One region of the Fictibacillus sp. WQ 8-8 genome, then DNA from elsewhere that is predicted to be linked to it. Evidence: riboswitches for the same ligand, from Rfam matches in the RefSeq annotation. Region 1 holds a riboswitch; each other region holds the start of a gene.

Region 1 (4,494 bases):
AAGTAGGCGCTGGCGCCGGTAAGGCTCACCGCACGCCCCGCGGAAAGCGAGCATCCTGAAACGGAAATCAACCACCCCTAAGAGCAACAAAGGTTACGAAAACAGCCAAACAAAAAGACGGCTTTCATCATTGTTGCTTTCATCGACAGTCCTGGTGAGCCTGGAATAGATATCTACACCAATGCAGACCTAGCCGACCACATTCAAAGCAAGATGAATGCCTTTGCTGATGAAAATGAAGCTGAGAGTTAATGTTCTATAAGAATATACAATAGGAGAATCTTTTAAATGATTGAAGTAGATGATGCAGGAAATGGATGCCCCATATTAGGAGAAGTGTTCGCAGCCAGAAGAATAGAAACCGGAGAACAAGCGGCTGTCTATGTCCCGCTCCCCTCTGAAACATCATTAAAAACCTCTAAAGAAGAGTACATTATGTCTCTTCTCACCCAGTTAAATGTTCCAAAAGATGAAGCCGTGCTGCTCTGCAGAGGAAATACACTGAATGGATTCGAGCGTCAGTTGCAGCATAAAGGTTTTGATGTGAAGCGCGGGAAGATCTCCGAGGAAACCGATAAGATTGCCGAAAACTTCTTTATGGAACGGCTTTATGACATCGGATTTCCGCAAGATCTTTCACTGTCCAACCGTGAATATCGCGAGTTCTACCAGATGGTGAAAATATGGTATATCTCTCTTTACCACGGGAACAAAAATCTTTTCAAATCAGAGCGCAAAAGAAATGTAAAAACACGTGGGTACATGCATAACCCTGTTTACCATTTTCCGAATGTGCTTAGAGAGTTGTTTTACTAATTAGTAAAACAACTTCCATTTGGTAACAACTTCTAATGAGACCCTGCTCAATATTGAGCCTGGCCTCTTTGATTCGCTACAGGTTACTCTCGGAACCCCTATATGCTCCTGCGTTCTCTATTTTCGCTGCCATTCCCCTTCACTTGACGTAAGTGTTAATTTATATGTTCTGCGTTTAGAAGACGATACCTTTTTCACTAAAAAAGCAGGAACCCCGAAAGGCTCCTGCTTCTCTTATTTCTTATTCAAAATCACACTCTTTAAGCGGTACGACTTTTGTTTTGTGTTTGAATTTATAGCCTAACCAAACAGCCAGGAAGATCGGAATCCCAATGTAAGAAACAAGGGCTCCTTTCCAATCGATGCTTCCGCCTGTAAAGGCAGAATAGTTTTGACCGAGGATAACGACAAAACAGAGAGCGAAAGCAAAGATCGGACCGATTGGGAACCATTTTGCCAAGTAAGGCAGTTCTTTTAAATTCCGCCCCTGTGCCACATACGCTCTTCTGAATCGGTAATGGCTGATCGCAATTCCGAGCCAGGCGATAAAACCGGACATCCCGGAGGCATTCAGCAACCATGTGTAGATGACGCCGTCACCGAACAGTGAAGCAAAGAAAGCTACAGCTCCTACAGCGGCTGTTACAATTAGGGCTGGAACCGGTACACCGCGGGAATCCAGCTTCGCCAGAAACTTAGGTGCCTTTCCGTCTCGTGCCATATCCCAAAGCATACGGGTCGATGCATACATACCGGAGTTACCGGCAGATAATACTGCTGTTAAGATGATCGCGTTCATAACGGAAGCCGCAAACGCAATTCCTGCTTTATCAAAGACAAGTGTGAATGGACTTACAGTAATATCGCTGCTTGCCAATCGGCTGTCTGTGTAAGGAATGATTAAAGAAATGACCAAGATTGCCAGAACATAGAACAAAAGGATACGCCAGAACACACTTTTGATCGCTTTCGGGATGTTCTTTTTCGGATCTTCTGTTTCTCCAGCCGCAACCCCTAACAGTTCTGTTCCCTGGAAGGAGAAACCTGCAGCCATAAATACGCCAAGCGTCGTAAAGAATCCGCCGTGGAACGGTGCGTCAGCGATCGTAAAGTTCTTAAATCCGATCGGATCTCCGCCTAAAATGCCGAAGATCATAAGTGTTCCTAAGATCAAGAAGATGATGACCGTAATGACTTTGATCAGCGAGAACCAATATTCTGCTTCACCAAACCCTTTTACCGATAAATAATTTAATAAGAACATAATGCCTAGGAACAGTGCACTCCAGATAAATGAAGGGGTATCTGGAAACCAAAATTTCATGATTAATGTTACGGCAGCAAGTTCAGCTGCAATGGTGATTGCCCAGTTGTACCAATAGTTCCAGCCGAGCGCGAATCCTAGTGATGGATCCACAAATTTTGAAGCATACGTGCTGAATGAACCCGCAACCGGCATGTAAGACGCCATTTCTGCGAGGCTTGTCATTAAGAAGAACACCATGATTCCAATCGCTACATATGAAAACAGAACGCCGCCTGGCCCTGCAGTATGAATGGATCCTCCGCTTGCTAAAAATAATCCTGTTCCGATCGTTCCCCCAAGAGAGATCATCGTTAAATGGCGGGATTTCAGTCCCCGCTTTAATTCATTGTCCGCGTTTGGCGACTGCGGTTGTGATGGATTCTGTGCTGTGTTTCGCATAAAAAAAACTCCTTTTCGTTTTAGGAAGGAGTGGGAAATAAAAAAAGCCGCCAAGCATTGGGCGACGATTATTATTAATCCGCATCATGCCTTCCGTAAGATAGCGCATCCCACCCACCGGTTATTCGTGGGTGTGACAGTGCTGTTCCTGTTCGAATACAGCCCCAATTCATACTTCCAGAGTTAAGCACAAATTTCGGCAGCTTTTCCTTTCACACGGAGTCTATGATGTCCTCTGCATCTCGTACGTCCTACTTATAAAAGCCGCGACCTCTACCTCATCGGATTGATGAGGATTTTAATATCAAGTTAGTTAACGCTAAAAGTTATTATAAAACAGCGCTGTCGTTCCTTCAACTGTTTTTTCTTTCCAGCATTTTACGCAAAATTACCTCTTTTGAATTAATGTATAACCGATATAATCCAGCGCAGACTGAATGTCTTTTACGATCCTGGTATTCAAGACTTGTAAATCCATCTTGTCTACTTGCTCTCTGGCAAACACAGGCGTCACACCTGTAATAATGGTTTCAACCCCCATCAGGTTAAGAGCATTGATCATTTGATAGAAGAAATCTGAAAAAGTATCATCATGAACGAGAAGCTTAGATAGATCAATAATAAAGTAATCGATGTCATTGTCCGCTGCATCATGGAGCACATCGCTTAGAATTTGATGGGACCGGTCATCATCTACAATCCCTTGTAAAGAAAGGATCGATATACCGTTCTTGATGGGAATAATCGGTACGCTCAAAAAGCTCATATTATACTTTGTCTCATCGAGCTCGATCACATAAGACAAAATGTCGGCCATGGACCTTAAATAGGCAACATCCGCTTCTGAAAACTTCCTTTCCTCTCTATCCATCACACATAACGTTCCAAAGACATTCCCTTTCAAATCTTTTAATGTTACCCCAAGAAATCCTTTAACATTTAATTGGCCGGTTACTTCTAACTCTTTTGTTACGGCTTGAGTCATCAAGTTGGAAGTATGCATCACATCGCCTTCGTTCATGATGATTAAACGGCAGTATGTGCCTCCATATTCCACACTGTATCCTTCTGGTATAATCTCTTCTTCTTTGTTAAAAGAACTGAGAACATGCATCGCTGTTTCCCCTCTTCTGGTAACATACGCTGTGTTCACATTTAGCTGGTCACTAATTAATGCAAACAATTTTGAGGAAAGAGACCTCAATGAATAAAAAACGGGGATGGTTTTCTTACTGTTCATTTCCACTACATCACCTCAAAACAGATTGACCTTACCCTCATTATATCATTGTTTACCTATCACCTACGATCATACGGAAGGGTTCCTTTAAACAATCGTTTAAAATTAAACCCGATTGTCCATCATTTCAAGTATAATGAACACTATTCAGGTTATGCTGAATCTGGATAATATAAAAAATCGAGGTTCCTACATGAATAATAGAAGTTTTAACGATTATCGTATAAGCGATGAAATAAAACGAGCACTTACAGTGTTGAAATATGAAACTCCGACTGAGGTTCAGACTGAAGTCATACCATTAGCTCTGGAAAAGCAAGATCTCGTCGTAAAATCCCAAACAGGCAGCGGAAAAACAGCAGCCTTTGGTATTCCGGTATGCGAAATGCTGGAATGGGAAGAAAAACGGCCACAAGCATTGATCCTTACTCCCACGCGCGAGCTCGCTGTTCAAGTTCGTGAAGACCTTACCAACATTGGAAGGTTCAAGCGGATTAAAGCTGTTGCTGTATATGGTAAAGAGCCTTTTGCGAAACAAAAAGAAGAATTGAAACAAAAAACGCATGTTGTCGTCGGTACACCGGGACGCGTCATGGACCATATCGAGCGTGAAACCCTCGTCTTAGACCAAATCAAGTACCTGATCATTGATGAAGCAGATGAAATGCTGAACATGGGCTTTATTGATGAAGTGAAAAAGATTATTAAACAACTTCCTTCAAACAGAGTAACC
Region 2 (4,494 bases), on a different contig from region 1:
CTTGCTCTTGATGGCGAGAAGCGTTGCCGCCATGACCAGGTATTCACTGGCCACATCCAATTTTAATTCCTGCATCGTATGTATATAGTTCATATATTGCTCTGTAATCGCAGCAACGGGTATATCGTATATATCGATCTCGTACGAAGTGATCAGATGCAGGAGCAGATCGAGAGGACCTTCAAATGCATCGACTTTCACGCTATACTTCATAGTAGTAACCCCTGTTTCCAAATTCAATATTGTACCGGAATTATACCATATTTTAAACACAGTTCCTTTTTGCATCTTAAAATTTTTAGTAAGATAGACTGTAAAAAGCAAACCAGGAGGCCATTGATGTACCCAGAAGCATACATTGAATACCTTGCCTACTTCCACGGATCGAGGGACTTTTTCGAATGCCATGAAGTACTTGAAGAGCATTGGAAAAGCGAAGGTCAGCAAAACGGCGTCTGGGTCGGATTGATCCAGGTCGCGGTCTCACTCTACCATCAGCGCAGAGGCAATGACATTGGAGCACTCAGAATGATGAAGAGCGCAATCGGTAAACTGTCCGCACATAAAGAGGATCTCACGAGGCTCGGACTTGATTGCACAGCGCTGCTGGAAAGGCTCATTATAAGATTGGATGAGATCGAATGCCGAAAGCCATTTACAGACCTGAATCTTCCTGTTGCAGATGAAGCACTTATGGACCAGTGCTGCCGCTGTATCGAAAAACAAGGCTCGGTTTGGGGCAATGAAAGCAATATGGCGGATGAAACGATCATGCACAAGCATAAACTGCGTGACCGGAGTGATGTTATTTTAGAACGTGAAGCGCAAAAGCAGCTGCGGATGAAAAAGAAGAGCTGAAGCCGAGCGGCGCACTTAAAACCTTTTCCAACAAGAAAATCCCACAAAAAAACCCCCGGGAAACCGGGGGTTTTCACTATTCTTATTCTTCCCAAACTTTAACTTCTTTCATTACATCGCCTTGTTTGATTCTTAGAACCGTGTCCATCCCTTCGGTAACTTGTCCGAAAACAGTATGAACGCCGTTTAAATGCGGCTGCGGCTCATGAACGATAAAGAACTGGCTTCCGCCTGTGTCTTTGCCGGCATGTGCCATTGAAAGAGAACCAGCCACGTGTTTGTGAGGGTTTCCGGCTGTTTCGCATTTGATCGTATAGCCAGGGCCGCCTGCACCTGTTCCTGTCGGGTCTCCGCCTTGTGCTACGAAACCAGGAATTACACGATGGAATGTTACCCCATTGTAGAAACCTTCGTTCGCTAATTTTTCAAAGTTGGCTACTGTTCCCGGTGCTTCTTCCGGAAAAAGCTCGATGGAAATTTTTTCACCGTTTTCAAATTCGATAGAACCTTTTTTCATAGATATAACCTCCTGAATTCAACATACTTCATTATTTTATGCTTTTTTTAGCCCAGAGTCCAGCGAGGTCAGCAAGCTCATCTTAATTGCCGGCAAACACGCCGTTCTTTAAAGGAAGATCCAGGCGTAAAAGATCTTCGTAAGACTCTCTTTTCACAACGAGGCGAGCTTTCCCTTTTTCAGCAAAAACGACCGCCGGCCGGGGTATGCGGTTATAGTTGTTGGACATGGAATAGCCATAAGCACCCGTGCAGAAGACAGCGAGCAAGTCTCCGCTCTTCGTCTCCGGGAGCATGATGTCCCAGATCAGCATATCCCCTGATTCACAGCATTTCCCGGCGATTGAAACTTTTTTCGTTCCTTTTTCACCAGCACGGTTTGCAAGCGCGGCCTCATACTGGGCTTGATATAGAGCAGGACGAATGTTATCGCTCATGCCCCCGTCGACAGCCACATAGTGACGGACAGAAGGTATATCTTTTTGAGAGCCGATCGAGTAGATGGTCGTTCCTGCATCTCCTACCAGTGAACGCCCGGGTTCAATCCAAATTTCCGGAACAGCAACAGAGGCGCTAGTAGATAACCTGGTGATCTCCTGAATCATCGCGTCAATGTATTCTTTCGGTTCGAGCGGTTCATCTTCTTCTGTATAGCGGATGCCGAATCCGCCTCCGAGGTTCAGGACTTCAGGAAAGAAAGAAAATTCTTTGTCCCATCTACCGAGATATTCGTAAAGCTTTTGAATCGCCAGAACAAATCCCGTGGTCTCAAAGATTTGTGAACCGATATGGAAATGAACGCCCAAGAGGTTCAGACGGTGTGATTCAAGCGACTCTAGAACCGCCTGTTCTGCCTGGCCGTTCTGAAGGTCAAAACCGAACTTGGAATCCTCCTGCCCAGTCAGGATGTACTCGTGTGTATGAGCTTCAATACCCGGAGTAACCCTCAGCAAGATGGATGTGTTCTTGTTCAGCTGATTGCAAAGGCTTTCGAGCATGCGGAGTTCATGAAAGTTATCGACAACAAAACATCCGATCTCCGATTGAAGAGCATATTGAAGTTCCTCGTAACTTTTGTTGTTTCCATGAAAATGAATACGATCCGCCGGAAAACCAGCTGAAAGAGCGGTATACAGCTCCCCGCCAGATACGACATCCAGGCTCATTCCCTCCTCGTCCATCAGCTGCACTTGCGCCAAACATGAAAACGCTTTGCTTGCATAAGCCACTTGTGCTTTGATCCCTTGTTCCTCAAACGCTTTCTTGAACGACCTCGCACGCTTGCGGATCAGCTCTACATCATAAATATAAAGCGGTGTACCATATTCACTCGCCAGCTGAACGGTGTCAACCCCGCCGATTGTTAAGTGATTGTCATCATTGATTGAACTAGTACCATGTAAATACATGAAAAAATCTCCCCTCTGCTTTTCCATTAGAGATTCTGTTCCGACGAAAAACAAAGACAGCTAATGTATTAAGGTACATTAGCTGTCTTACACCGTACCCCCATTTGCCGGAATAGTTCTCCACTGCATGATGCAGTGACAGTCCGCTGTCTGTTCGGCAGCGACCCAGCATGAGGATGTATGGACCATCTTCACACTTCGGCAAATTGGCCTTTAAAATGATTTCTTCATGTCCATTCACTCCATCATCCTACTGATCCGCTTTGCGCCTCTACCCCATTATCAATAAATGAGGCATATCCAATTGTTATGAACAAATTTATCACAAATTTATTCTTTCGGCAATACTTCTTAGGAAGTCGGCTGTTTTTTTCTGTTCTGCGGATGGACGATGCTTGGCCTGATCTTTGAGAGCGGCACAGCGAGCCGGATGACAATCTGCAGGAAGGCTTTTGCGTTAAACGGTATGAATGGCCATAAGTAAGGGGTATTCAAGTTCTTCATCGAGCACAGATAAAGTATTATTAAGGTGGCCCCACCTACAAATCCCGGCACATGGAAAATGGCAGTTAAGAATAGCAGCAGGAGCCGGAGCATCTTATTGGCTACACTCAGCTCATAGCTTGGGGTCGAGAAACCGCCGATCGCCGCTATAGAAACATAGAGAATAACTTCAGGAACAAACAGTCCGACATCGATCGCGATCTGTCCGATCAATACGGCAGCGATCAAACCCATCGCCGTCGACAGCGGACTGGGGGTATGGATGGCCGCTACCCTCAATATTTCTATCCCGATCTCAGCAAAGAGGATCTGCAGAAATAAAGGAATATGCGTCGTCTTGTTCGGACCGATAAAATCAATATTAGGAGGAAGCAGGTTTTCCTGAGTGGCATAGAGGTACCAGAGAGGCACAAGTAAAAGTGAAGCGATAATCCCTGCGAAACGGACCCATCTGATAAAAGCTCCTACCATCGGGGTCTGCCTGAACTCTTCAGCATGCTGAATATGGTGGAAATAAGTAGTCGGGGTAATGATGACCGATGGGCTTGTATCCGTAATAATCAGAACATGCCCCTCCATGAGATGCTGTGCGGCGACATCCGGCCGCTCGGTATAACGGACGAGCGGAAAAGGATCCCAGCCTTGCTTTACGAGAAATTCTTCGATAGTTTTATCCGCCATTGGAATACCGTCGATGTCAATGCTCTGCAATTCTTGTTTGACAAGCTTGACGAGCCCGGGATCGGCAATGTCATCGATATAGCAGATACAGATGTCTGTTTTGGATCGTTTACCGACCTGCATTATTTCGTGGCGGAGCCGTTCATCCCTGATCCGCCTGCGGGTAAGAGCAGTATTGACAATTATATTTTCCGTATATCCATCACGGGAGCCGCGGACTACCTTTTCAGTGTCCGGTTCTTCCGGCTGCCTGCCCGGATAGCTACGGACATCCACGATGAAAGCTTGGTCTTCCCCTTCAAGAAAGACGGCAATCAATCCAGAGAGCATGCGGTCAATAGCAATCTCCAAATTGTCGGTCAGTTCCACCTGCTGGTGAGACAGATGTTCATGAAGAATTTCTTTTACATTGGAGGGAGCCCGATGCCCATGGTCCATGTCCATGAGCTCTCTCATGATCTCAATGATAAAAAGGCTGTCACATAGTCCAGTGCAATAATAGATCTGGACTTCTTTTTTTAATAGA
Region 3 (4,494 bases), on a different contig from region 1:
AATAAGAACGAGATGGTACTCGAACTGTCTTCCTCTCTTATCAACAAACGATTCGATTTGCAGGATAATCCTACATTCGGTCTCGAGGCTGGATTTATCGCAGAACAAATCCAAAATCAAAGAAAATGTGTTACAGAAACCTATGAAACTTTGAAACGAAAGAACAAAATCCAATTTACCGTCCAATGGGACCGTAAAGACGAAACCGCAGGCTCACAAGGAGCCTGAAAATAGAAAGAGAATACTCTTTTCTCTCAAAAAACCGGCATATGCCGGTTTTTTTTGCGTTGACAATACAAAACAGCTGGCATAATGTTAACCTATACATAAAATTAGTTAACATTAAGGAGGCATCACCTATGAATTGGATGGAACTTGGAAAAGAAGTGATCGAAGGTAAAGAACTGAACGAGACAGAAGCCTTATCCATATTGGAATCAGACGATGACGAGCTGCTTAGCCTGCTGCAAGGTGCGTTTATGATCAGGAAGCATTATTTCGGAAAAAAGGTGAAACTGAATAAGATCATTAATACAAAGTCAGGCCTGTGCCCTGAGGATTGCGGATATTGTTCACAGTCTTCAGTTTCCACAGCGCCGATCGAAAAATATGCGATGATGGATAAAGACACGATTGTTGAAGGTGCGGAAAGGGCATATAAACAAAACGTGAGAACCTATTGTATCGTCGCAAGCGGAAGAGGACCTCTGAATCGGGACTTGAACACCGTCATTGAAGCTGTAAAAGAGATTAAATCCAATTATAATATGAAAATATGCGCATGCCTCGGCATTTTAAATGATAAGCAGGCACAGTCCCTTAAAGAGGCGGGCGTCGAAAGATATAACCATAATATCAACACATCCTCAGACCACCACAGCCAAATAACAAACTCTCATACATACGAAGACAGAGTGGCTACTCTGGAAAAAGTAAAAACAGCAGGAATCTCCCCATGTTCAGGCGTTATCGTAGGAATGGGCGAAAGCCGGCACGACATCATTAAGATGGCAGAAGCGCTAAGAGAGATCAATGCAGATTCTATCCCTGTTAATTTTTTGCATGCTATACCAGGTACTCCTCTCGAGCATCTTGACGAGCTGAACCCCCGTTATTGTTTAAAAGTGCTCGCCTTGTTCCGTTATATTAATCCAACGAAAGAGATTCGGATCTCAGGCGGCAGAGAGGTAAATCTCCGCAGCCTTCAGCCGCTGGGCCTTTATGCTGCAAATTCTATTTTCGTGGGCGACTATCTGACCACCGACGGACAGGAAACAAATGCTGACCACCAAATCCTTGAGGACCTCGGATTTGAGATTGACTTCTTAAACGAACCTGTACAGGTTTAATCCTGCAGCGAATTTTTTCCATTTACAAAAAAATCCGGGCAGCTTCGCCCGGATTTTTCTTATTATAACTGCTGAACCGGCTGCCTTGCGTCCAGTTCAAAGACGTCGTGCAGCGTTTCAATCGCTTTGATCATATCCTGCTGATCAACGACCGTAGAAACTTTAATCTCTGATGTGCTGACCATTTTAATCATAATATCCTGCTCAGAAAGAGCCTTAAACATCTGTGCAGCTACTCCTGGATTAGAAATCATTCCTGAACCAACAATAGATACTTTAGCCAATCCATCTTCATGCTGGATGGAACCAAACTGAAGCAAACTCTTATATCTTTCTAGAAGCTCAATTGTTTCATCTAAGATCGCTGTTTCAATGGAGAACGATATGTTTGTTCTTTCCTGCTTGTTTACACTCTGAATAATAATATCTACATTAACACCATTCTCTGCCAACAAGGAAAAAACAGAAGACAGTGTGTTTAAGCCATTCGGCAGGTCTTCAATCGTAATTTTTGTTACGTTTCCTTCAAAAGCCAATCCTCTCACTACTAAATTATTCTCCATTGTTGCTTCCTCCTCCACTAGTGTTCCGTTTTCTTTCTCTGTGCTCGAACGAACTTCAAGTCTTACTCCGAAATTCTTTGCGAATTCTACAGCTCTCGGATGCAGCACACCCGCTCCGAGATTCGCCATTTCAAGCATTTCATCATAGGAGATGGAAGGCAGCTTTCTGGCATGTTTCACCACCCGCGGGTCTGTTGTAAATACACCAGTAACGTCTGTGTAGATTTCGCATTTATCGGCACGAAGAGCAGCTGCCAGAGCAACGGCCGTCGTATCTGATCCTCCCCGTCCCAGTGTTGCAATATTATCCGAAGAGGTTAATCCTTGAAAACCGGCAACTACTGCAATCTTCCCGTCTGCAAGCATTTGCTGGATTCTTTTTGTATCGATATTTAAGATGCGCGCGTTGCCGTGAACATCTTCTGTTTCAACTCCAGCCTGCCAGCCAGTCAGAGACTCGGCTTCGTACCCGGCATCCTGAAGGGCCATCGCAAGCAGTGAAATCGTGATCTGTTCTCCTGTCGTCAAAAGCATATCCATTTCACGTTTGGAAGGCCTTGCTGTTATTTCACCTGCCAGCCTCACAAGATCATCCGTTGTTTTTCCCATTGCTGAGACAACCGCTACTACTTGATTCCCCTCGTTTGCCGCTTGAATGATCCGACTTGCCGCGTTTCTGATTTTATCCGGTGTGCCGACACTTGTACCTCCGAATTTTTGAATGATTAAAGCCACAATGTCCATCCTTTCTCATCAATGAAATCGAATTTATTGCCTTCCTGCAAAAGGCACCCAGATATGGCCAGCCTGTCTCGGCTTCCACTACGCAACAAACTGAAATGCAAAAATAAATACAAAAAAGCAGCAATAAGGAAAAGACCTTATTGCTGCTTGGTATATGCAACAGTAAGCCAGCTTGTTTTCCCCTCTTGTGAGATAGTCCTCCACACACCCTCCGGGCAAGAATGTGTGACAGCTCTGCATTTATTCAATGCAGGTCCAGCCGTAAGAAACAGGAGTTTCTTAAAGCTTCGGCAAAAATCCCCTTTCAGCTACCATCATAAGAGCTCCTTCTCTTCAGATAGCTTACTATTGGTTTTTGCTCCTCTACCATCACTTCAAAACTGAAGTATGGCGCTCTATTAAAATTTGTTTTAAGTTTAGCAAAGGACTTCTGAAAAATCAATACCTTTATAAAGGTTCATTTTGAAGAGCCTGAATAATTTCTTCTGCAACACTTAATGGAATGCCTGCCGCATGAAAATCCTCAAGAGTGGCTTCTCTCATTTTCTTGATGGAACCGAATTTTTTCAGCAAAAGTTTTTTCCTTTTTTCACCGACTCCAGGAATGTTATCGAGACTTGATTGAAACATGCCTTTCGCACGCACTTGACGATGAAATGAGATAGCAAACCTGTGGACTTCATCCTGTATACGCTGCAGCAGATAAAATTCCTGGCTGTTTCTGAGCAGCGGTATAATTTCAGGTGGATTTCCCATCAAGAGCTGGGATGTACGGTGCTTATCATCCTTAGCAAGTCCTCCGACCGGGATATCAAGGTTCAGCTCGTTTTCAAGAACATCCTGCGCAGCAGCGATCTGTCCTTTCCCTCCATCAATAATAATCAAATCCGGCAGCTGCCCATTCTCTTTTAAGATGCGGGAGTAACGCCTGCGGACTACTTCTTTCATGGAGGCGTAGTCATCAGGGCCTGTCACCGTTTTAATTTTATATTTCCGGTATTCTTTTTTGTTCGGTTTACCGTCTTCAAATACAATCATCGCAGATACTGGATTTGTCCCATGAATGTTGGAATTATCAAATGCTTCAATCCGGTATGGAGCTGGAATGTTTAATTGCAGCCCCAGATTTTCAACCGCTTTTACCGTGCGTTCCTCATCACGCTCGATCAGTGCAAATTTTTCGTGCAGAGCGAGCTGTGCATTCTTCGTTGCAAGTTCAACAAACTCTTTCTTTTGCCCGCGTTTCGGCTGTATCACTTTCACGCCGAGAAGATCCTTGACCAATTCGCCGTCCGCCTCAGGAGGCAGCAAAAGTTCCCGCGGGAGAATATGATTTTTTTGAAGATAAAATTGTCCAATAAACGATAAAAAGTCTTCGATGGCATCTCCATAGAAAGGAAAGAGGGAAACATCACGTTCAATAAGCTTTCCTTGGCGGATAAAGAAGACTTGGACGCACATCCAGCCTTTATCGTAATGAAAACCAAAAACGTCCTTATCCACCATGTCAGCGGTCATCATTTTCTGTTTCTGCATGACCGCATCAATATGCTGGATCTGATCCCTCAGTTCTTTCGCCCGTTCAAAATTAAGGTCTTCCGAAGCGGCCAGCATTTTCTCGGTCAATTCCTCCTTCACTTCAGGAAAGCCTCCGTTCAGAAACTTAACGATTTCATCGACCATCTTCTTGTTCTGTTCTTCGGTAATATCATAAACACATGGGCCGAGGCATTGGCCGATATGGTAATATAGGCAAACTTTGTTAGGCATATGATCACATTTGCGCAACGGATACAGCCGGTCCAGCAGTTTTTTCGTTTCTTGTGCGGCAAAGGCAT

Evidence for each region. A riboswitch is a leader RNA that binds a small molecule or an ion and turns the genes downstream of it on or off. The one in region 1 is predicted to bind lysine.
Region 2: another riboswitch for lysine. It lies ahead of lysA (diaminopimelate decarboxylase); the one in region 1 lies ahead of M1K46_RS24055 (amino acid permease).
Region 3: another riboswitch for lysine. It lies ahead of M1K46_RS12680 (aspartate kinase); the one in region 1 lies ahead of M1K46_RS24055 (amino acid permease).

Annotation. Positions count from the first base shown of each region.
Region 1 is NZ_JAMXKG010000023.1:7,866-12,359, forward strand. Features, by position in the region: gene M1K46_RS24050 (hypothetical protein) at 289-816, shown strand; gene M1K46_RS24055 (amino acid permease) at 1,058-2,521, opposite strand; lysine riboswitch at 2,615-2,805, opposite strand; gene M1K46_RS24060 (STAS domain-containing protein) at 2,910-3,761, opposite strand; gene M1K46_RS24065 (DEAD/DEAH box helicase) at 3,955-4,494, shown strand, end outside.
Region 2 is NZ_JAMXKG010000004.1:199,383-203,876, forward strand. Features, by position in the region: gene M1K46_RS10500 (segregation/condensation protein A) at 1-213, opposite strand, end outside; gene M1K46_RS10505 (DUF309 domain-containing protein) at 340-858, shown strand; gene M1K46_RS10510 (peptidylprolyl isomerase) at 941-1,375, opposite strand; gene lysA (diaminopimelate decarboxylase) at 1,458-2,783, opposite strand; lysine riboswitch at 2,889-3,065, opposite strand; gene M1K46_RS10520 (spore germination protein) at 3,135-4,494, opposite strand, start outside.
Region 3 is NZ_JAMXKG010000005.1:147,651-152,144, forward strand. Features, by position in the region: gene M1K46_RS12670 (YslB family protein) at 1-228, shown strand, start outside; gene bioB (biotin synthase BioB) at 360-1,349, shown strand; gene M1K46_RS12680 (aspartate kinase) at 1,412-2,647, opposite strand; lysine riboswitch at 2,842-3,030, opposite strand; gene uvrC (excinuclease ABC subunit UvrC) at 3,104-4,494, opposite strand, start outside.